DNA from 4 places in the Fictibacillus sp. 5RED26 genome. Region 4 is predicted to be linked to each of the others. Evidence: riboswitches for the same ligand, from Rfam matches in the RefSeq annotation. Region 4 holds a riboswitch; each other region holds the start of a gene.
What was found. A riboswitch is a leader RNA that binds a small molecule or an ion and turns the genes downstream of it on or off. The one in region 4 is predicted to bind S-adenosylmethionine.

Region 1: linked by a shared signal. The riboswitch ahead of IHV10_RS04360 (2,3-diketo-5-methylthiopentyl-1-phosphate enolase) and the one ahead of IHV10_RS07990 (MetQ/NlpA family ABC transporter substrate-binding protein) in region 4 are both predicted to bind S-adenosylmethionine.
Region 2: linked by a shared signal. The riboswitch ahead of mtnK (S-methyl-5-thioribose kinase) and the one ahead of IHV10_RS07990 (MetQ/NlpA family ABC transporter substrate-binding protein) in region 4 are both predicted to bind S-adenosylmethionine.
Region 3: linked by a shared signal. The riboswitch ahead of IHV10_RS09135 (sulfite oxidase-like oxidoreductase) and the one ahead of IHV10_RS07990 (MetQ/NlpA family ABC transporter substrate-binding protein) in region 4 are both predicted to bind S-adenosylmethionine.

The regions. Positions count from the first base shown of each region.
Region 1 covers NZ_JACZDU010000001.1:829,029-834,618, forward strand. The annotation lists gene IHV10_RS04355 (pyridoxal phosphate-dependent aminotransferase) at 1-406, shown strand, start outside; SAM riboswitch class I at 655-773, shown strand; gene IHV10_RS04360 (2,3-diketo-5-methylthiopentyl-1-phosphate enolase) at 851-2,092, shown strand; gene IHV10_RS04365 (2-hydroxy-3-keto-5-methylthiopentenyl-1-phosphate phosphatase) at 2,089-2,763, shown strand; gene IHV10_RS04370 (methylthioribulose 1-phosphate dehydratase) at 2,760-3,425, shown strand; gene IHV10_RS04375 (1,2-dihydroxy-3-keto-5-methylthiopentene dioxygenase) at 3,403-3,939, shown strand; gene IHV10_RS04380 (AI-2E family transporter) at 4,127-5,215, opposite strand; gene asnB (asparagine synthase (glutamine-hydrolyzing)) at 5,374-5,590, shown strand, end outside.
Region 2 covers NZ_JACZDU010000001.1:822,944-828,533, reverse strand. The annotation lists gene IHV10_RS04355 (pyridoxal phosphate-dependent aminotransferase) at 1-266, opposite strand, end outside; gene IHV10_RS04350 (carbon-nitrogen family hydrolase) at 288-1,157, shown strand; SAM riboswitch class I at 1,264-1,429, shown strand; gene mtnK (S-methyl-5-thioribose kinase) at 1,517-2,734, shown strand; gene mtnA (S-methyl-5-thioribose-1-phosphate isomerase) at 2,738-3,796, shown strand; gene IHV10_RS04335 (sugar ABC transporter substrate-binding protein) at 3,793-4,929, shown strand; gene IHV10_RS04330 (sugar ABC transporter ATP-binding protein) at 4,926-5,590, shown strand, end outside.
Region 3 covers NZ_JACZDU010000002.1:165,404-170,993, forward strand. The annotation lists gene IHV10_RS09115 (ATP-binding protein) at 1-828, shown strand, start outside; gene IHV10_RS09120 (vWA domain-containing protein) at 894-2,825, shown strand; gene IHV10_RS09125 (hypothetical protein) at 3,079-3,270, opposite strand; gene IHV10_RS09130 (hypothetical protein) at 3,448-3,738, shown strand; gene IHV10_RS09135 (sulfite oxidase-like oxidoreductase) at 3,769-4,437, opposite strand; SAM riboswitch class I at 4,541-4,648, opposite strand; gene IHV10_RS09140 (hypothetical protein) at 4,713-4,928, opposite strand; gene IHV10_RS09145 (S8 family peptidase) at 5,120-5,590, opposite strand, start outside.
Region 4 covers NZ_JACZDU010000001.1:1,526,971-1,531,926, reverse strand. The annotation lists gene IHV10_RS07995 (alpha/beta hydrolase) at 49-855, shown strand; SAM riboswitch class I at 903-1,022, shown strand; gene IHV10_RS07990 (MetQ/NlpA family ABC transporter substrate-binding protein) at 1,152-1,973, shown strand; gene modB (molybdate ABC transporter permease subunit) at 2,289-2,945, shown strand; gene IHV10_RS07980 (hypothetical protein) at 3,099-3,662, opposite strand; gene IHV10_RS07975 (DUF3626 domain-containing protein) at 3,782-4,879, shown strand.

The sequences.
Region 1 (5,590 bases), 700 kb from region 4:
TGGAAACGAAACTGTTATTGAATCTATTAACCTTCTTCAAGATCATTTTTATGTAAGCTTGTTCGGAGCTGTCCAGCACGCGGCGGCTGAGGCATTGAACGGACCACAGCAATGTGTGGATGAACTGGTAGATACATATGAACGTCGCCGAAACGCATTCATCGGACGTTTGAATGAAAACGGCTGGAAGGTAGAATCGCCAAAAGGTTCATTTTTCTGCTGGCTGCCTGTACCTGATGGGTATACTTCTGAAACTTTCGCAGACTATTTGCTAGAGAAAGCACACGTCGTAGTCGCGCCAGGCATCGGATTCGGAAGCGAAGGCGATCGGTATGTACGTGCCGGCCTACTAACATCAGAAGAACGTCTGATAGAGGCTGCTGATCGGATTGCTAAATTGATTTAAATTAGTTTTTTGAAAATTTTTTGTTAATAGTGTGTACCTTCATTGACAGTTGATTGCAGTGCAAGATGCGAGACTCCTGGGGGACGAGTGTGTCAGGTGAGACCCTTAAGGGCGCAACGCGGCAAGGGGCTCACCGCACGCCCCCCGGAAAGCGAGCATCTGGAACGGAAATCAATTGCTTTCAAGGGTTGACAGATCCTTCATACCCTGTCATAATCACAATTAAAATTATATTCTAACAATTTGCACTCTTATTAAGAGCAGGTGGAGGGACTAGCCCGATGAAACCCGGCAACCATTCAGTTAATTTAGCTTAACTGAAAACGGTGCTAATTCTTGCAGTCGAACGTTGACTGAGAGATAAGAGGAAGTGGAACTGTCAATATGTAGACACCCCTTCCTCGTGAAGGGGTTTTTTGTGTTTTTGAAAGGAGAACGACAAACATGAGTAAAATTACAGCGACGTACTTAGTACATGATAAGAAAGAAAACTTACAAAAAAAAGCGGAAGGAATTGCACTAGGACTTACAGTAGGTTCTTGGACAGAACTTCCTCAAATTGAGAAAGAGCAGCTAAAAAAACATAAAGGGATTGTGGAAGAAGTCATTGAACTTCCTGAAGATCCACTTGCTGATCAATTTTTAGGAAGTAAAAGAACTAAGGGCTTGCTTAAGATTTCCTATCCATCAGCAAACTTTTCAAATGATATTCCAGCAATTCTAACGACGGTTTTCGGTAAACTTTCGTTAGATGGTGAGATCAAGCTCATAGATTTAGAGTTTGATAGAGAGCTAGAAAAACAATTTCCTGGTCCTAAGTTTGGAATAACAGGAATTCGAGATATCTTAGGCGTACATAACCGTCCACTAGTTATGAGTATTTTTAAAGGGGTACTCGGAAAAGATCTATCATTCTTCAAGCAGCAATTATATGAGCAGGCTTTAGGTGGGGTAGATCTTGTAAAAGATGATGAAATTCTTTTTGAGAACCCACTCACTCCTTTTGAAGAAAGAGTGAAAATCGCTAAAGAAGTATTAAAGTCTGTTCACGAGCGAACAGGCGAAAAGACGCTCTACGCAGTTAACTTAACAGGCAGAACGAGTGAACTTCGAGATAAAGCGAGGCGCGCAGCAGAATTAGGAGCAAACGCATTACTATTTAACGTTTTATCTTACGGACCAGATGTATTGCAAGAACTGGCCGAAGATAAAGAGATTCCACTACCGATCATGGCTCATCCTGCACTATCCGGAGCTATAGGGTCATCATCACTTTACGGAATTGGTTACTCAGTATTACTAGGCAAATTGCTTCGTTATGCAGGAGCAGATCTTGTGTTGTTCCCATCACCATATGGAAGTGTAGCACTTGATCGTCAAGAAACATTAAGCATTGCGGATGCCTTAACAACAGATAGCATCTCATTAAACAAATCGTTTCCAGTCCCTTCAGCTGGTATCCATCCAGGACTAACACCGGTTTTATACAATGACTTTGGTTTGGACAGCGTTATAAATGCAGGTGGAGGCATACATGGTCACCCAGATGGAGCTGCTGGTGGAGCACGTGCTTTCCGTCAGGCGATAGATGCCGTTGTTAAAGGAGAAGACTTTGAAAGTTTTGCTGAAAAACATGCAGAACTTCAAAAAGCATTAGAGCTTTGGGGTGGTGTTCCTGTAAAATGACAACTCAACACCGATCGGTAATCTTTTGTGATTTTGATGGGACTGTTACCGAAAAAGATAACATCGTCGCCATCATGGAAGAATTTTCACCTGAGGGATGGCAGCCGATCGTAAATGAAATCTTGAATGAAACGATCTCGATTCGAGAAGGTGTAGGAAAAATGTTTTCCAGAATTCCTTCGAATAAAAAGAAAGAGATTATTGAATTCGTTTTAACACGTTCTAAGATTAGAGATGGCTTTCAGGAATTTATTCAATTTACTCAAAGCGAGAGAATTCCATTATACATCGTTAGTGGTGGCATTGATTTTTTTGTTCATCCTGTTTTAGAAAACAAGCTAGATTCACAATACGTATTTTGTAATGCCAGTGACTTTACCAGTGACACGATAAAAATCACTTGGCCGAACGCATGTGATGATCAATGTGATAATGATTGTGGGTGTTGCAAACCTTCTGTTATCAGACGACTGGAAGAGAAGTATCCCCGAACAGAAAAGATTGTGATCGGTGATTCAATTACTGATCTTCAAGCTTCTAAGATGGCTGATGTTGTTTTCGCAAGAGATTATCTGATTGAAAAATGCGAAGAAAACCAAATACCCTATACTTCATTTGAAACGTTTCATGACATCATTCATGTCTTAGAGAAAAGAGGTGTGAAAAGTTGAGTAAACATCAGCGATGGATTGAGCTTGCAGATGTAAAGGATGAGCTGGCTTCACGGAACTGGTTTCCCGGAACAAGTGGTAACGTTTCAATTAAAGTAAGTGACACACCGCTCAACTTTTATGTTTCTGCAAGTGGAAAAGATAAAACAAAACGTACCTCTGAAGACTTTCTTTTAGTAGATCAGTATGGGGATCCGGTAGAAGAAACGCATTTAAAAGCTTCAGCAGAAACAGGCATTCATTGTGAAGTCTATCGATTAACGGATGCAGGCTGCTGTTTACACGTTCACACCGTAGATAATAATTTAATCTCTGAGTTATATGGTGATGTAGGAGAGATTACGTTTCAAGGTCAAGAACTGATAAAAGCTTTTGGAATATGGGAAGAAGAAGGAAGTATCACGGTTCCTATCGTTGAAAATTACGGTGACCTTTCGAAGCTGTCAGAAGCGGTAGGTGCTGTTATAAATACGGATACCAAAGCTGTCCTGATCCGCAATCATGGTATTACCGTATGGGGCAGAAATGCTTTTGAAGCGAAGAAACACCTAGAAGCTTTCGAGTTTCTGTTCTCTTACCATATCAAATTACAAACTTTAAACGTTTTAAATAAAAATCAATCATCTGGAGGCGTTAAAAATGGCACAACTACGATTTCATGATAACAACGAAAGAATTGAACAACAAAGCGAGGTAGAATCGTACTTAAACTCACAGGAAGTTATTTACGAAAAGTGGGACATTGAAAAACTTCCGTCACACCTTCGTGAAAATTTTTCGTTAAGTGATGAGGACAAAGAAGAAGTGATTCAAACCTTCCGCAGTGAGATCGATGATATCTCTGAGCGCAGAGGGTATGTAACAGAAGATGTTATCTCCCTTTCTGATGCGACACCAAATTTAGATGAGCTTTTGAAAAACTTCTTAGCAGAACATCATCACACAGATGATGAAGTACGATTTATCGTTTCTGGACATGGAATCTTTGCGATCGAAGGACCTAATGGAAGGTTCTTTGATGTAGAGCTTGAGCCGGGAGATCTAATCTCCGTTCCAGAAAATTTCCGTCACTATTTCACGCTGCAAGAAGATCGTAAAGTAGTAGCGGTCCGCATCTTTAAATCAAAAGAAGGCTGGGTACCGATCTACGATAAACAGCCACAAGAAGCAAAATAATAAACCTGGCACACCATTTTATTTGAATGAAATGGTGTGTTTTCTTTTGTAATGAGAGAGTAGTTGGCAAGTTCAGGCGCTCGTCCGGCGGCTGACAAGCACGCTGGACGAGCGCCATACAGAAAATACGAGCAAAGAAAAAGCATCGGATTCTAATAACCGATGCTTTTTCAAATTCCTCATTATTTTAAAGCTCTTTTGATTTTCTTAGATTGATTAAACGATAGGTGTGCAGGGCGATAACCTTGAGAACCGCATATACTGGAACGGCTAGAATCAATCCAAGGAGACCACCTAGGCTTCCTGCAACAAGCAAGATTGAAATAATGGTAAGCGGATGGATATCCAGCTTTTTACCCATAACTTGCGGAGAGATAACATTACCTTCAATCTGCTGAGCTATAACCATAACGACTAGTACTTTGATGACCATCGCCGGCGAGTCAACGACCGCTACGATCAGTGCAGGAACGACTCCTATTATCGGGCCAAGAAACGGAATAACATTTGTGAACATCGCGATGATGGCTAAGATCAGTGAATACTCGATTCCAATTACAAGGTATCCAATATAGAGCATGGTTCCCACACAGACACTGACCAGGATTTGTCCTTGGATGTATGAACTAAGGGCAATGTCCATGTCTTTTAGGATTTTTGTTCCATTCGTACGCTGTCTTTCAGGAAGCGTTTGAAGCACCATCTGTGGAGCTTTTTCACCTTCTTTTAGCATGTAATAGAGAATGAAAGGAACGGTAACAAAAATCATAATAATGTTTGTGATGATTCCAATAAAGTTTGCGATGTTCGTACCAATTGTTTGAACACTCGTAGACAAATATGCAGTCACTTTATCAGAGATTTCTTTCACATCAAATTGGTCACTTTCTTGGAAACGGCTTACCCATTCATTTTGCTGTAAATCATTTAGCTTAGAACGAATAGCATCGATTAAAGCAGGTGTATTCTCAATTAAATTACTTACCTGTCTTTGTAATATCGGACCAATAGAATAGAATAGCAATACGAAAAGTCCGATCGCAAGCAGATAGATGAGAAGGATGGATAACACCTTCGGAACATTTCGCTTATGTAAGAACTGAACGACTGGCCGGAACAGATAATAAAGAACACCGCCAAGTAAAAACGGGAAAAATAACGTTTGAACGAGAACGACGATCGGCCTGAAAATAAAATCAATCTTGGTTCCTACTAGAATGATTAAAAAAATGAGGAGAAATCCGTAACCGATACGAAAAAATTTCGACTGTGGCATTTAATGATCACCTTTATCTTCTGAAATATGTATTCATTATATACAACTTATAAGAACATACACAAATTTTAAAAAAACACCCGTACAAGGATAAAAGCATATGCTGAGTAATGGGCATAGATACTAGAAATGGAGTTTGTACAGAAAGGATGAAACCAATGTGCGGAATAACGGGTTGGGCAGATTGGAATCGTAACCTCACACATGAAAAAAATATATTAATTAAGATGGCCTCACCATTATCAAAAAGAGGACCAGACGCACTTAATGTATGGAGTACCACACATGCAGGTTTTGGTCACGCAAGGTTAGCAGTTGTAGATATTGAAGGCGGCGTTCAGCCGATGACAAGAACGAAGAACAAATCGAATTATA
Region 2 (5,590 bases), 700 kb from region 4:
CCATATTCTCGTTTATAAAAATCGGCAGCTGCCTGCTTCAAAAATCCATGTCCGCGAAACGGTGAATACTTATGAAAATCAGGTCTATCGGCTCCATCTTTTAATGCATCAACAATATGCTGTGGAGTTGGTTGATCAGGATTCCCTTGTCCTAGATTAATAACATCAAAGCCTTGCTCTACATAGTAAGATACTTTTTTTACAAGCTTGGCGAAAAATTGCTCTGGCAGTTTCCCCATCACTTCTGCCTGCTCAAAACGTTTCACGACGATCACTTCCAGTCTAATTTGAATGTTCTTGAAATTCTAATCAGTTATGTTATACGCTTAAGGAAATTCTGTAAAGACTTTTTTTACAACCTGGAGGGTACAATCATGAAAATTGCCTGCATACAAGTTGACATTCAATATGGGAAACCTGATGAAAATTATAAACACATCGAAAATAAAATTCGTAAAGCCGTTAAACATCATAATCCTGATACGATCGTACTACCAGAACTATGGGATACTGGGTATGATCTTACCCGATTAGATGAGATTAGCGATCATGATGGTGAGAAAGCAAAGAAATGGTTAAGCGAGTTATCTAAAGAGCTTGATACTAATATTGTCGGAGGGTCTATCGCATATCGTGAGAGTAACTCAGTTTACAACACATCACTCACTTACAACCGAAACGGTGAACATGTTGGCACCTACTCAAAGGCTCACCTGATCACACTTATGGAAGAGGAAAAATATATCTCCCCCGGCAGTAATAGCAATCTGTTTACAATCGACGGTAATCTCTCGACCCTTGCTATCTGTTATGACATCCGTTTTCCTGAATGGATCCGTGCTCCTTTCATAAAAGGGGCAAAAATATTGTTCGTTCCTGCCGAATGGCCGATTCAAAGACAATCTCATTGGCGAGCATTGCTTATCGCACGTGCTATAGAGAATCAATGCTACGTTATTGCTTGTAACCGAGTTGGAAGCGACCCTAAAAACACCTTCGCTGGTCAATCACTAATTATTGACCCATGGGGAGATATCATTGCTGAAGGATCTGTGCACGAAGAGGAGATCCTTACAGCAGAGATCTCACCTGAATTAGTAGACGAAGTCCGTGTAAAGGTTCCTGTATTTAACGACCGTCGAACAGATCTGTATTAAATCCATTTAAGAATTTAGTGTTGACAGATCTCCATACAACGTTGTAGTATAACGATTATGAATTGCGTGAATATTGTTACGCATTAACAAAACGAATAATTTTGGTCTCTTATCAAGAGCAGGTGGAGGGATATGGCCCGATGAAACCCAGCAACCGACCGTAATACCATTGTAAGATGGGGCGCCCGCATTATACGGGGAGCCGCTGATTAATTCAGCGTATGGCACGGTGCTAATTCCGGCAAAACATTTTTGTTTTGCTAAGATAAGAGGCGCGGGAAATCATCATTCCGAGCCTCTTTTCTTATACGAAAAGAGGCTCTTTTTATTTGTAAAAAAACTTTCCGGGGGGAACAAAAATGAGCGTACAAGTAAGATCTACATATGAACCGTTAAACGAACTGACAGTGCTTGATGTGGTAAAACCTTTAGCATTTTTTGATGCATCCGAACAAGACCAACTGCATGTTAGAGAGATTGGAGATGGCAACTTAAACCTTGTCTTTCATATAGAAAGCGCACTATCCAAAAAAGCTGTAATCGTTAAACAAGCACTTCCTTATGCAAAAGTGGTTGGAGAAAGCTGGCCGCTCACACTAGATCGTGCACGAATCGAGAGCGATGCGTTATTAAAAGAAGCTGAATCCGTTCCTCACTTAGTTCCGAAGGTTTTATTTTCAGATTCAACACTTGCTGTCACAGTTATGGAAGATCTGTCTGACCATGTCATCCTTCGAAAAGGACTTATTGACGGTCAAATTTATCCCAAACTTGCTGATGACATTGGAACATTTGCTGCTAAAACAGCTTTTTATTCTAGTGATTTCTACCTGCATCCTTTTGAAAAAAAAGAACAAGTTAAACAATTTTCAAACCCTGAACTTTGCAAGATCACGGAAGACTTAGTGTTCACTGATCCATTTTTCAATCATGATACAAATGACTTCCCTGCTGAACTCCAAAGTGAAGTTGATGTAATTTGGAATGACAAAGAGCTTTTACAAGAGGTAGCTCAACTGCGACTCTCATTCTTAACTAAAGCAGAAGTTCTTCTTCATGGAGATCTACATTCTGGAAGTATTTTTGTAAAAAGCGATTCTACTAAAGTGATCGATCCTGAGTTTGCATTCTATGGGCCAGCCGGATTCGATATCGCTCACTTCATAGCTAACCTTGCGCTTAATCATCTTTCTCAGAATGCACATGCAAAAGAGCCATTTCATCGCGAATCTTTACAAACCTACCTGTTACAAACGATCGAAAAGACTTGGGAAACATACAGAGAAACGTTCTCACAACTATGTAACGAGAAAGCAACAGACCCTTTTGCCAAGATTGACGGTGTACTTGATAATTTCTTGGAAAAGACTTTCCAAGAAGCTATCGGTTTTGCTGGTTGTGAGATTATTCGAAGAACGATTGGACTTGCACACGTTGCTGATCTAGATACTATCCCCCAAAAAGAGGTAGAGCTCTTTTATAAAAAAACAGCACTAGCGTTAGGGGCAAAACTTGTTAAAAATCAAAGGAAACTTACAAACATCACAGAACTTACTGACTGGATTAGAGGTGCTTAAATGATGACTGTAGCAGAAAAATGGGTTCCTTCTGTTCGATACAGAGGTGACCATCTTCTTATATTAGATCAACAACAACTTCCCCATCACACGGTTTACTTAAATGTAACCACGATTGAACACGTATGGGACGCAATTTCTAAGCTTAAAGTTCGAGGCGCGCCAGCTATTGGGATCGCTGCTGCATTCGGACTCGCACTATGGAGTAATTCTGAAAAAGAGGTGGATCATTCCTCGTTTTTAACTAAATTGCAAAGACAAAGAGATTACTTAGCGTCTTCCCGCCCTACCGCTGTTAATTTATTTTGGGCATTAGATCGTGTTGTTGCTTCTGCTCAACAATCAACTTCAGTAGAAGAGGCGAAAAGTAGAATTGAAGCTGAATCACTTTTAATTCGAGAAGAAGATGAGAATACATGCAGAAAGATCGGTGAGTACGCTTTGTCACTTCTCCAAGACGGAGACGCTGTCATGACGATCTGTAATGCAGGTGCCATCGCGACAAGCAAATATGGAACAGCGTTAGCTCCTTTTCATCTTGCTAAAGAACAAGGCTGGAACCTTTCTGTTTACGCGAACGAAACTCGTCCTGTTTTACAAGGTTCTCGTTTAACAGCATGGGAGCTGCAAGCAAACGATATTGATGTGACCTTGATCACAGATAATATGGCAGCCCACACGCTAAAAACAAAGAACATTAAAGCGGTGATCGTTGGATGTGATCGAGTGGCAGCGAATGGCGATACAGCTAACAAAATCGGAACTTTTGGTCTTGCGCTACAAGCAAAAGCGCTTGGTATTCCCTTTTATGTCGCTTGTCCTCTTTCTACCTTAGATCTCAGTACAACAAGCGGTGATGATATTCCGATCGAAGAACGTCCGGAAGAAGAAGTCACGCATCTAAACGGTGTTCGCATTGCACCAGAAGGAATAAAAGTGTTCAATCCCGCTTTCGATGTAACTCCCGCTGAATACATCTCAGCGATCATAACTGAAAAAGGAATCGTCAATGGCAATTATAAAGAAGTACTATCCACACTTAAGGAGGAAGAAAAGCATTGAGACCTTTTAGAATCTTGGCAACCGCTTGCCTAACGTCAGCCTTGTTCTTAACAGGATGCACCAATGAGCAAGATGCTCTTTCCAATAAGACAGAAACAAAACCTGCTGCAGCAAATGAGTCACAATCAAATTCTACAGTAACTGCTTCTACGTCAAGCAAAGTTCCAAAACAGCTTCAGAAGCCTTTAAAGATCGCTTCAATTAATCAGTTCTCTATCGGTACTTTTTCTTCTCAATATATTAGTGGCGTAAAAAAGCAAGTGGAAGAGTTTGGCGGTGAGGTGCAAATCTATAACGCTGATAACGATCTTTCAAAAATGGCAGCATATGTTGAAACAGCCGTTAACCAACAAGTTGATGGAATCTTAATCGATCATGGTCGTGCAGATGCGATCGCTCCAAGTGTGAAAAAAGCAGTTGCAGCAGGAATACCAGTTGTCGCTTTTGATAGTGATATCAACATTCCAGGAGTAACAGTCATCGATCAGGATGACTATAGCCTTTCTTGGAATGCTTTACGAAGCATGGCGCAAGACTTAAATGGTAAAGGTGAGATCGTATACGTTTGGGTAGGCGGTTTTACACCGATGGAACGAAGAAACGTTATGTATGAAGCTTTTAAGAAACGTTATCCTTCTATTAAAGAAATCGCTCGATTCGGTACAGCTACACAAAATACTGCACTTGATACACAGTCACAAATGGAAGCTTTACTACAGAAATATCCGAAAAAAGGTGATATTGACGCTGTATTCGCTCCTTGGGACGAATTTGCTAAAGGCGTAACGCGTGCGATCCAACAAGCTGGACGTGACGAGATTAAAGTATATGGAATCGACTTAAGTGACGAAGATCTGCAACTGATGCAAGAAAGTGATAGTCCGTGGGTGTCAACCGCTGCAACTGATCCTGCTGATGTAGGGAAATTGCAAGTGCGTTTTCTTTACCAAAAAGTAGCCGGTGAAGAAACACCACAAATTTATAGTGTTCAACCTCACCTTGTAGAAAAAGAGGATCTGCCTAAATCCAAAGTCTCTATGGATGAGATCGGTAAGTACGTAGAAGGCTGGGGCAAATCAGATGCCGGAACATCTCCTTGGATGGAAAACTTACGTAAGGATAACCAACAATGACGATACTCTCATTAACTTCTATACAAAAATCGTTTGGTGAACAGATTGTATTAAAAGGAGTGGACTTTACCGTAAAAAGCGGTGAGGTCCATGCTCTTTTAGGAGCAAATGGTGCTGGTAAAAGTACACTCATGAAAATACTGTCTGGTGATTATGAACGTGATGGCGGTGTTATCACATTGAATGAAAAAGAGCTGATACTTAAAACACCAGCTCATGCAAAAGAGGCTGGCATTGAGATGGTCGTTCAAGAAGTGGATACCGCTCTCGTTTCCTCATTAAGTATCGCTGAGAACGTTACAATGAATACGTTTATCTCAGGACCTGCTTTTTTTTCTTGGAAAAAAAGATATAAAGTAGCCCAAGAGCTTTTGAACAGAGTTGGTCTACATCTTGACCCTGCCCTTCCTCTTTCTCATTGCTCTTTAGCTGAAAAACAGTTGGTTCTTATTGCAAAAGCCATTTCTCGGAATATATCTTTTATTATTCTTGATGAACCTACAGCCGCACTTAGTACGAAAGAAGCTCAGCATCTTTTCTCTGTACTTCGTGAACTTCAAAAGCAAGGTGTTGGCATTATCTATATTTCACACCGTTTACCTGAAGTCATGGAGTTGTCGACTAGAGTAACCGTCTTAAAAGATGGGTATGTGACGCTTCA
Region 3 (5,590 bases), on a different contig from region 4:
CGACTAGAAAATCTACCAAATGAATATAAAGAATTAATTGGGGAGCAGGGATATACAGCGCCTGATGCAGCATTGATTGAGGATGCCGTGATCGCGCTTGCTCTCGGAAAAAATGTATTGTTGAAAGGACCGACGGGGTCAGGTAAAACAAAGCTTGCAGAGCTTCTTTCAAACGTGTTCGGTCAACCTCTGCACCAAGTCAACGCCTCTGTCGATCTTGATGCTGAAGCGCTTCTTGGTCATAAGACGTTAAGCTATAGCGAGGGTAAACAGGAGATCGAGTTCATTCCTGGGCCAGTCACAAGAGCGGCAGCGAACGGGCATTTTCTCTATATAGATGAGATCAATATCGCAAAACCAGAAACGCTACCGATCCTAAACGGAATGCTCGATTATCGACGTACGATTGCTAACCCTTTCACAGGTGAAGTGGTAAAAGCGCAGCCTGGTTTCAATGTTATCGCAGCGATTAACGAAGGATATATCGGAACAGTTCCGTTGAACGAAGCGTTGAAAAACCGTTTTGTCGTGATCGAAGTGCCTTACATTCAAGGTGATACGTTAAAAGAAATGCTTAAGAACCAATCTCAGCAAAAAGACGAAGAGGTACTATCCAAGTTTGTTCAGTTGTCGTCAGATTTGATCGGGCAAGCAAAAGCAGGTCATCTGTCTGAAGATGCAGCATCTATCCGTGCGTTGCTAGATGCAGCCGATCTCTCTGTTTATTTGCCGGCGAAGCGTGCCATTCAGCGCGCGATCGCAGACAAGCTCGAAGATGCGCGCGAACGCGCCCTCGTTGCAAACGTAGCCGCAACCCTGTTCGCGTAAGCTGGGAAATGGGGTCAGACCCCATACAATTTATTTCCCACGACGATTTTGGAGGTTTTCCCTAGATGAAATTCCTAGTATTTGCGGATACGAAAATCGATTCTTTTGTTCACATGCAACTGATTGATCTTTCCCGCTCACTCTCAAAAGTGGATAAAATGGACGTTTCGTTCTCGTATCACTCGTACCTTGAACGAAACAGCGGCGTCACACACGTCAGCCAGTTCTGGAACCCATACCCGCGCGAAATTCAGCTTGAAGGCTGGAAATCGGATGTTTATTTGCGCAGCTATGGTACTCAGTTTCACACGGACGACCATGTGATCTGGGATACCTTGAAGCAATTGAAATCTCATCCGCACCGTGAATTTCTCAAGCAAGTCCTTCTTTTTGCAGAAGATTATCGATTAGAACAGATCTGCGTGAAGAACCGACCGGGGATGAAGCATGCTTTCAAGCTCCGAAAAGAAACGTTTCAGGTTCATTACAACCGTGAGTACCGAAAGCATATTCAGCAAAAGCGTACACTTGATGCGCTTTTTTGCCATATCATTCTTTTAGCGAACAAACGATTTGTGGCCGTGCCAGAGGAGACGCAGGAACTCTATCAAGAACTGCGATCTCATTTAACAAAACTTACAACGGCAAAATCGACTGAAGAAATAGCGGCTATCATCAGCGAAATGGCTGCTATCACTCAAGAACATACAAACTTAAACGATATGAAAACCGCATACCGCAGTTTCAGCGATCAATCGCAGCAAGCGGATAAAACCAGTGAGACCGCTCAAAGCTTTGACGACCTTACACGCAACAACGAAACGAAAACGAAGAAAACGATCACCAAGGATGAAGATTCAGACAAGGATAAAGACGATAAAGAAAAAGAGTCTCATTCCTCTTGGCATGATGAAACATCTGACCCGCAGGATTCGTTTTTACAAATGGACCTTGATCAGGGAACAAACACAGATTTGTTAGGAGAAGGTGCGAGGGAAGCGGAGAGTGGTGACGCGGTGTTCGGATCGGTTCAAACGAGCGCTAAAAGTACAGACAACAACGACTTCGACACCCAAAATGAGCATGAAGCCGAAACAGACAACAACCAAAATGGTTCCGACTCTGCAAACCACTTCCCATACGGAGAGGTGAATAAAAACGTCACAGAGCATTTTGTGCCAGCAAAACCGGTAACACTCGACGAAATTGCTCAATACGACGAATATAACCAAGAGATCGCGCCATTCGTTTCGCAGCTGAAACAAAACTTTTTAAAAACGATGGAGCACAAACGAACAGCACCGAGAGAAGATTTGCACTTTGGAAGACTTGGAAAGAAGCTTACGAGACTCGTAACTGATAAGAATCCAAGGCTTTTCCGGAAAAAGCAGGAATCTCCACAAGAACTCGACACGACGTTCACGCTGCTCGTCGACTGTTCAGCGTCCATGTTCAACAAGATGGAAGAGACGCAAAAAGGAATCGTGCTTTTTCATGAAACGTTAAAAGCTCTTCGGATTCCGCATTCTGTAGTTGGGTTTTGGGAAGATGCAGCAGATGCTTCTACTAACGATCAGCCGAACTATTTTCATGAAGTGATCTCCTATCGTAACTCTCTGCATCAATCGGGAGCGCCGATCATACAGCTCGAACCACAAGAAGATAACCGTGACGGCTATTCGATCAGACGTATGGGAGAAGAGCTGGCAAAGCGTCCAGAGCAGCAAAAGATTCTGCTCGTTTTCTCAGACGGTGAACCAGCGGCTTTCGATTATGAATCGCATGGCGTACTCGATACACATGAAGCGGTCACTCGTACACGAAAGCTTGGGATCGAAACGATCGGTATGTTCATCGCAAACGGAGAGATTACAGAGGAAGAAGAGAAGTTGATGCAGAACATCTATGGCCCGCAAAATGTAGTTGTGCCAAGTGCTTCAGAGCTTGTCGACTATCTGATGCCTGTTCTGCGTAAACTGTTATTTAAATCTTTATAAAACCTGTTTGAACAACCTTTGTAGCTTTGAAAGAGGTTAATTTCCGTTCCGGGTGGCTTCGCTTTCCGCGGGGCGGGCGGTGAGCCTTCTAGCACTTCGCGCTTTTAGAAGTCTCACCTGTCCCACTCGTCCCGCAGGAGTCTCGCACCCTGCACTTCAATTAACTGGTCAAAGATGTTTCTTCGCAAAACAACAACTATAGAACGCCAAAACGCCTGGGGCAACAAACCCCGAGGCGTTTTTTATGTATGTATCAATATTCCAGCAGCTTCAGCCAAGCAAAGATTACTCCAACAAACCCCGTGTAGCTAAAGATCCTGACAGACCATTCTGGTAAGGCTGTTCGAAGTACGCTTGAAAATATGCCGACCACAATAATCGCGGCAAGTAAGATGTAAATGGAAATGATATCGAACGGAATACGAAAAGACAGCCATTGTTCCATCGCCAAACCTCCCTAGTAAGGATAATATCGGACAAAATGCCTATACATTAAGAACAATTCACGAAAAAAGCCGAATTTTTATGTGTTCGAAAATCGGGATATGAAGGATAACATCGGGCACCGCAAATAGGGCAAACGCATATAGTATTACTAATTCAGGTGTTAGGAGTGAATGATGTGAATCAACGTGTAGTAGACGTCATTTTAGCAGAAGCAGAAGAAGAATATTTATCAAATAATAAAGATGGTACCACGTTTGCTGCAGAACTCGCCTTACTCGCCTCAACGCTTGTGACCGCGGGGGATTTTCTAGCTACGTTCAGTGCAGCGATCGCTCTCAGACAAGTGTACATCGATCAAGCGCAGGATCTTAAAGACCAGCAAGAACAAGAAGCTCAGATGAAAGACATCCAAGATCAGATTACAGCGTTAAAAAATGAGATTAAAATGCTGAGGGGAAGAAAATAAACGTTCTTCCCCCTAATTTTTCATTTGGGATCAATCATACTCTTTCTTTTTCCACTCATCTTCAGGCATCTCAAATTCATCGCTCGAAAATCGTTCTTCTTTGAAGGGGTCACCGTACATATGAAAGCCGTTCTGCTCCCAAAAGCCTGGCTGATCCTCTTCTAAGAACTCGAACTTACGAATCCACTTTGCACTTTTCCAAAAATAAAGATGCGGAACGATGAGACGAAGCGGAAATCCATGCTTTTCCGTTAACGGCTTGCCGTCAAAAGAGTGCGCAAGAATGACATCGTCTCGCAACAAATCTTGGAGAGGAACATTCGTCGTATAATCGTAATCAGCGTGGACCATCACAAACTTTGCTTTTGGATCCACATCAAAGTGCTTTAAAAAGTCCGTAAATTTAACACCTTCAAACGCATTGTCGAACCGTGACCATCTCGTCACACAGTGAATATCTCGTACTACTGTCGTTTGAGGCATCTTCATGATGTCTTCAAAACTAAATTCGACACGTTTTCCTACGAGTCCTTCTACAGATAACGACCATTTTTTCATATCGTAAACAGGAACGTCCCCCTCATGAAGAATAGGGAACTTTTTTGTTTCAACCTGCCCAGGAGGCAAGCGGTTTCCTAGTTTTTCATCGACTTGTGGGACACGCATCTTTTTAATGCGATCCGCTTTGTTAAGGTCCATAAATGAACATCCTTTCTTTAATACGATTGATTCCATTTGAGGTAGCAAAAACAAAAAACGCCCTCTTTTATAAAAAAAGAGGACGAATGGTTGTGTTCACATCCTCTTATCTTTCAGTCTGTAAAACTGTTAGATGTAGCACCGTGCCTAACAAAATAGGTGGTTGCCGGGCTTCATAGGGCTAATTCCCTCCGCCTGCTCGAAATAAGAGACCGATTAATCGGCTGAAAAACGATATGTAAGTTACAACTATTATACATTCAGGACATGAAAAATCAACTTGAAATGAGATCAGCCACAAAAGACATCTCGCGAGAAATGCCTAGATACAGAACGACCACTCCAAAAAGTGCAGTGCTGATCAAGAAAAAGTAGACGATTTTTTCTTCGGCTTCCTTTTCACTCTGCCTTTTTTCTGATTCAGTCGACTCACTCTTGCCAGAGCCTTGAGACGTTTTTTTCTTTTGCTTACCTTTACCAAGACCAAACATAGCTGAAATCCTCCGCTTCTTACAGATGTTTCTGTTAACAGTTTTTCATGAAAGAGGAGGTTTTAAACCGTACACGTTACATTTATAGAAGGAAATCGAAGTTGTTACCTATAAAAAAACGAAAATAAAAAACCTCCAGAAGTTATAAACACTAACTTCCAGAGGTTTGGGAACATTTTTATTTATATCAATTACTGCTGAACAGCCGCCGCTGCATTTACGCGTCCGTTTTGGAACTGGCTGCCTGTTCCGGATACAGGATCAGCTGTGTTTTCAAGCGCTGCACGGATTTGAGAAGCACTCTTACCTTGAGCCGCAAGAAGTCCTGCTACACCCGCAACAACTGGTGATGCCATAGACGTTCCTGAGAAACTCGCATACTGGTTATTTGGTGTTGTTGAGTAGATGTTAACACCTGGCGCTGCGATATCAACCCACGTACCGAAGTTTGAGAATGAAGCTTTACGGTCGTTTTGATCAGTAGCCGCAACTGCAATCGCGTTCGTATAATAAGCAGGGTAGCTAGGAGAAGATACACCCTCATTTCCTGCAGCAGCAATGACTACAGAACCTTTGCCCCACGCATAATCAACGGCAGATTGAAGCGTTTGTGTGCCGCCTGCTCCACCAAGACTTAGATTGATAACTTGCGCACCTTGATC
Region 4 (4,956 bases):
ATCATACTGGTTAAGTGAATTTCAATAGAGAGAAAAGGAGTGGGTGATATGGTTATGTCGGATTGTATATGGTGGAAAGACAGAAAATTGGCTCACACCATTCATTTTCCTAATTGGAGTGGTGCAGGTGAAGAGAAGTTTCCGCTGATCATTATTTGTCACGGTTTTACGAGTACACGAATTGGAGTAGATCGTCTGTTTGTTAAAACGGCTCAAGAACTCGTTAAACTAGGGTTTGCTGTATTGAGATTTGACTATGCTGGCTGTGGTGAGAGTGAAGGGGAATATGGAGATAATGAGTTTGCTTGTTTTATCGATCAGACGAAGGAAGTTATTTCTTTTGGTAGCAAACTACCTAACATTGATCAAAATGCAATAACGTTAATCGGACATAGTTTAGGCGGTGCAGTCGCGGTCTGCACTGTAGCAGATGATGATAGGATTGGGAATGTAATCACGTGGTCTGCAGTAGGAAATCCATTTGAAGATATTAAAGATATAGTTGGTTATAACGGAGAGCACCCTGTGATTGATCATCTAGGGTATGCGATAACCGAAGAATTTTTACTTTCCCTTCAAGCTTATTCTCCATTAGAAGACATCAAACAGTTTCGTGGTAACGCACTGTTCATCCATGGATCGGACGATCCAGTTATATCATCAAGATATTGCTCTCACTATTTTGAAGAATCAAGAAAGAGGAAGAATTGTGGAAGCTCAATAGTACTAATAGAAGGTGCTAATCATACGTATTCTTCTATTGTCCACTTCGATAAATTAATTTCTTCCACTTCTGAATGGTTAGTAAAGAATGTTAAAGTTTCTGTTCAGAATAATTTGAAAAAAAGTGTTTGACATTTTACAAAATTCCTGTGATAATACAAAGTAATTTGATAGGAATACTCTTATTAAGAGCAGGTGGAGGGAATTAGCCCTATGAAACCCGGCAACCATTCATGTTGAATAATAATCAATATGAAAACGGTGCTAAATCTAACAGTGGTCACACTGAGAGATGAGAGGATTATCGGAATCGTTTTTCGAGAAGCCTTCTGTCTCTGTTATGAGAACAGGAGGTTTTTTTGTACCACCTCTTAAAGAGCATCTATTATCAAAGAACTTATAGAAACTAAAGGATAGGGGATCAGATCATGAAAAGAATCATCCAAGTATTACTCGCAAGTTTTGCAGTATTTTTATTAGCGGCTTGTGGCTCATCAACAAGTGGTGGAGAGAAAACAGAAAAGCTAGTAGTAGGAGCATCAAATGTACCACACGCAGAAATTTTAGAGGAAGCGAAGCCGCTTTTAGAGGATAAAGGCATTGAATTAGAAATCGTTAAGTTCCAAGACTATATCTTACCGAATAAGTCTTTATATGAAAAAGAAATTGATGCGAACTATTTTCAGCACATTCCATATCTAACACAGCAAGTGAAAGATAACCCGAAGTATAAGTTTGAAAATGCAGGAGCTGTTCACTTAGAGCCGATGGGCGTTTATTCGAAGAGACATAAGTCATTAAAAGACCTACCAGAAGGCGGGAAGGTTATCTTAAGTAATTCAATTGCTGAGCACGGGCGTATCCTGTCAATCTTTGAAGCAGAGGGGCTGATCAAACTAAAAGAAGGAAAGGGCTACGAAGCGCAAATAAGCGATATTGTAGAAAATCCGAAAAACTTAGAGTTTGTGGCAGACATTGATCCAGGGCTATTGACTAAAGCGTACGAGAATGATGAAGGCGATGCGATTGTGATCAACACAAATTATGCAATCGATGCGGATTTGAACCCGAAGAAAGATTCCATCGCACTTGAAGGTTCAGATTCACCATTTGCGAATATTATCACAGTTCGTGAAGGCGACAAAGAGAAGAAATCTATCAAAACCTTGTTAGAAGTGCTTCATTCGAAAGAAATTACCGATTTTATTGATAAAGAGTATAAAGGTTCAGTGCTAGCTGTTAAAGAATAAGGATGAATGAGCTGACTAGATGGGTGAAATCCACTCATCTAAGCAGCTTTTTTCATTTACAGATGTTTTTAAGGCATCCGATGAGCATCTTTTTTGAATATTAAGTCTAAATAAGAAAAATTAAGTCTTACTCAGAAAAATTAAGTCGTTCTGATCATTGATTAAGTCAAACTAGACATGAATTAAGTCTAAACTCAAAAATAAAGGCCGTTCGACAATATCAGCATCTTTCATCACCAGCAATGAGCGATATGATATGATGAAGACAGATGAATACAGCATATAAATCAATGGAATAAGCGGGTGGAAAAGGAAATGGCAATAGATTTTTGGTCACCTGTCAAATTATCACTTGGCATAGCGGTGACAGCTTCACTGATTGTGATCTTAGCCGGCTTATTTTTCGGAAGGATCATGGCTCACCAGAAGTTTAAAGGGAAAACGTTAATCGAAACAATATTCCTACTTCCACTCGTACTACCCCCAACTGTGGTAGGTTTCTTGTTAATCGTTTTGTTCGGTCGAAATGGTCCCGGGGGACAGCTCGTAGAGTGGCTCTTTAATCAGCCGATTATATTTACATGGTGGGCAGCCGTTATTGCGTCTGCAGTTGTGGCATTTCCACTCATGTATCAATCCGCAAAAGCGGGGTTTGAATCTATTGACGCAGACATCGAAAACGCAGCGCGAGTAGATGGAGCCAACGAGTGGGATGTATTGCGAAAAATCTCTGTTCCATTATCTGTTAGAGCTATCACATCAGGTGCTATTTTAAGTTTTGCTCGCGCATTAGGTGAGTTTGGTGCAACATTAATGTTTGCCGGAAACATACCTGGAAAAACACAGACGATATCCACCGCAATCTATATCGCGATCGAATCAGGAAATATGGATCTTGCATGGATGTGGGTAGGAAGTGTTATTGGTATATCATTCTTAATGCTTGTTGCTGTAAATCGCATAAGAGCTTAGCAGAAAAAAGAATCTGTAATGATTGTATTTTGAAACTACAAACATGGGTATGGTAGGCGGTTCTGCATTAGTATTAAAACCAGTGAATAAAGAAAACACAGCTTCTCTAAAGAGGGCTGTGTTTTTTTTAGTTCAAAATCACATGTGAAATACTTATTCGTTTTTTTCTATACTTACAGCAAACTTACTATGAGAAAGGTATTTTAATCGAATGGATTTGCCTTTGAAATGATCTTTATAAGACTTAGCCGTTATATTCAAGTGTGCTACATTAATTTTTTTATTATCAATCATTATGGAAGAGACATAGTCAGGACCATTTTTCGAGCCATACGTTAAGGTTGAAGGAATTCCTTCTATCACGTTGAATTTTCTAGCTTCATAGTCACCAATATCTTCGTAGAGTTGAAATACGGTGTGTGCAAAACCAATCGCAGCTGTAATGGATCCAATGATTACAACCAGAATAAGTAGGCGTTCTATCCAGTTGTGTATTCTTAAATAACTGGCAACAACGCCAATAAATAATAATAGCAGAGACATAGCTAAAAAAAGGAAAAGCTCCCTCAGAACAAGGTGATCTTGAAATACTGTCGAAGATAAAAATAAACTTATAGCAGAGAATAGCAGAATCACCAAAAGTAAGATGAGAGGAAATGTACTCGGAGTCCTAAAGCTTCGAGATCCTGTAATTCTTTTCTTTTTTCGATAACCCATAATGATCCTCTCCTTTATAAAATATATTCCTTAAAGCTAAACCACTATTCATGAGCGTGAAGAGTCACTTTATTGGTTCTTGAATAACATCATTTACCGACGGAAACGGAGATTATTATATGAAATTAACTGGAGCACAACAATCTGCAATAGATTATGTTGAGCGTTATGCTGCAAAACATAAGGACGATGCTCAAGCGACGATTCAACATTTATTAAGAATGTCTAACATAACCACTGATGTATTTCATAAGGCAGTCCATAATGTTAAAGAGCATGCCCGAATCGCTCTTCACTTTCATCCGGATCGGCCAAACTCTTCAATGAATTGTATTGCCGAAGCGTTACATCAAGAAGGAATATACAAGAGTCAGTTTGAATCGTTGCTTTCAAACGGAAGTGTATCTGCCTATCCCGGAGGTTTGCGTGATCGGTGGGAAGAACAATTATTTGGAGGAGCTTACCAGATAAAAGGAACGACCCTTAATGAGCGAGCAAAATATGGTGCGTTAAACATTATGATGCATGCCGATGGGCCAGCGCCACGGTTTGGTTCGTGCTACTTCTTACTCAAGCCTGAAGTTTCAAAACGAGCTACTTTTACATACCTTGATTCTCATCAAAATCCAAAAGAAAAAGGGACTATTAGAGAGTTCGATATGATACTTGCAGCATTATTTGAGGAAATCTTCACGAGAGATTATGCGCTCGGAGAATCAAATCTTATGATAGGTTCATTGGTCCAGCATCTTGTTCAAAAAATAAAATTACCGTTTGAAGACCCAGCTAAAAAACAAGTGTATCGAAATCTAAATCATTATATCGAAGCACAAGTTCACGGTGATCTTGTATTAAAAGAAGATGTGGAAATTCTTGTTGCAGACCCCTCATTTATTGGAACGAAGGTCGGAGTTACGCTTACAAGTCTTTGTGCAAAATATGATATTAAGCTTTATTATCATTCTGGATTTCAATTGTCTGTAGATCAGGTCCCTTCAGATTTTAGAGGTTCTGAAATGCCGTCCTTAGCAAAAAGAATCGCGAAAAATCAAGTGATAGATGCACATCTTATAGGTGAAGCTGTAATGGATTTAACAAGAAATCCAGTGACATGGAGCTACAGAGGAACGCAGAAAGAAATAGTACAAGAGCTGAAACTTCTATGGCATGTGTTGGTGAAGTATGGAAAACCCTATAGGAAAAGAAGATCAGTTTGAATTAAATAACATCTTGCATTTACTATTTTTATCTGTTACTATCGTTTCAATGCTAACGATTATGAAAATTGATAAGG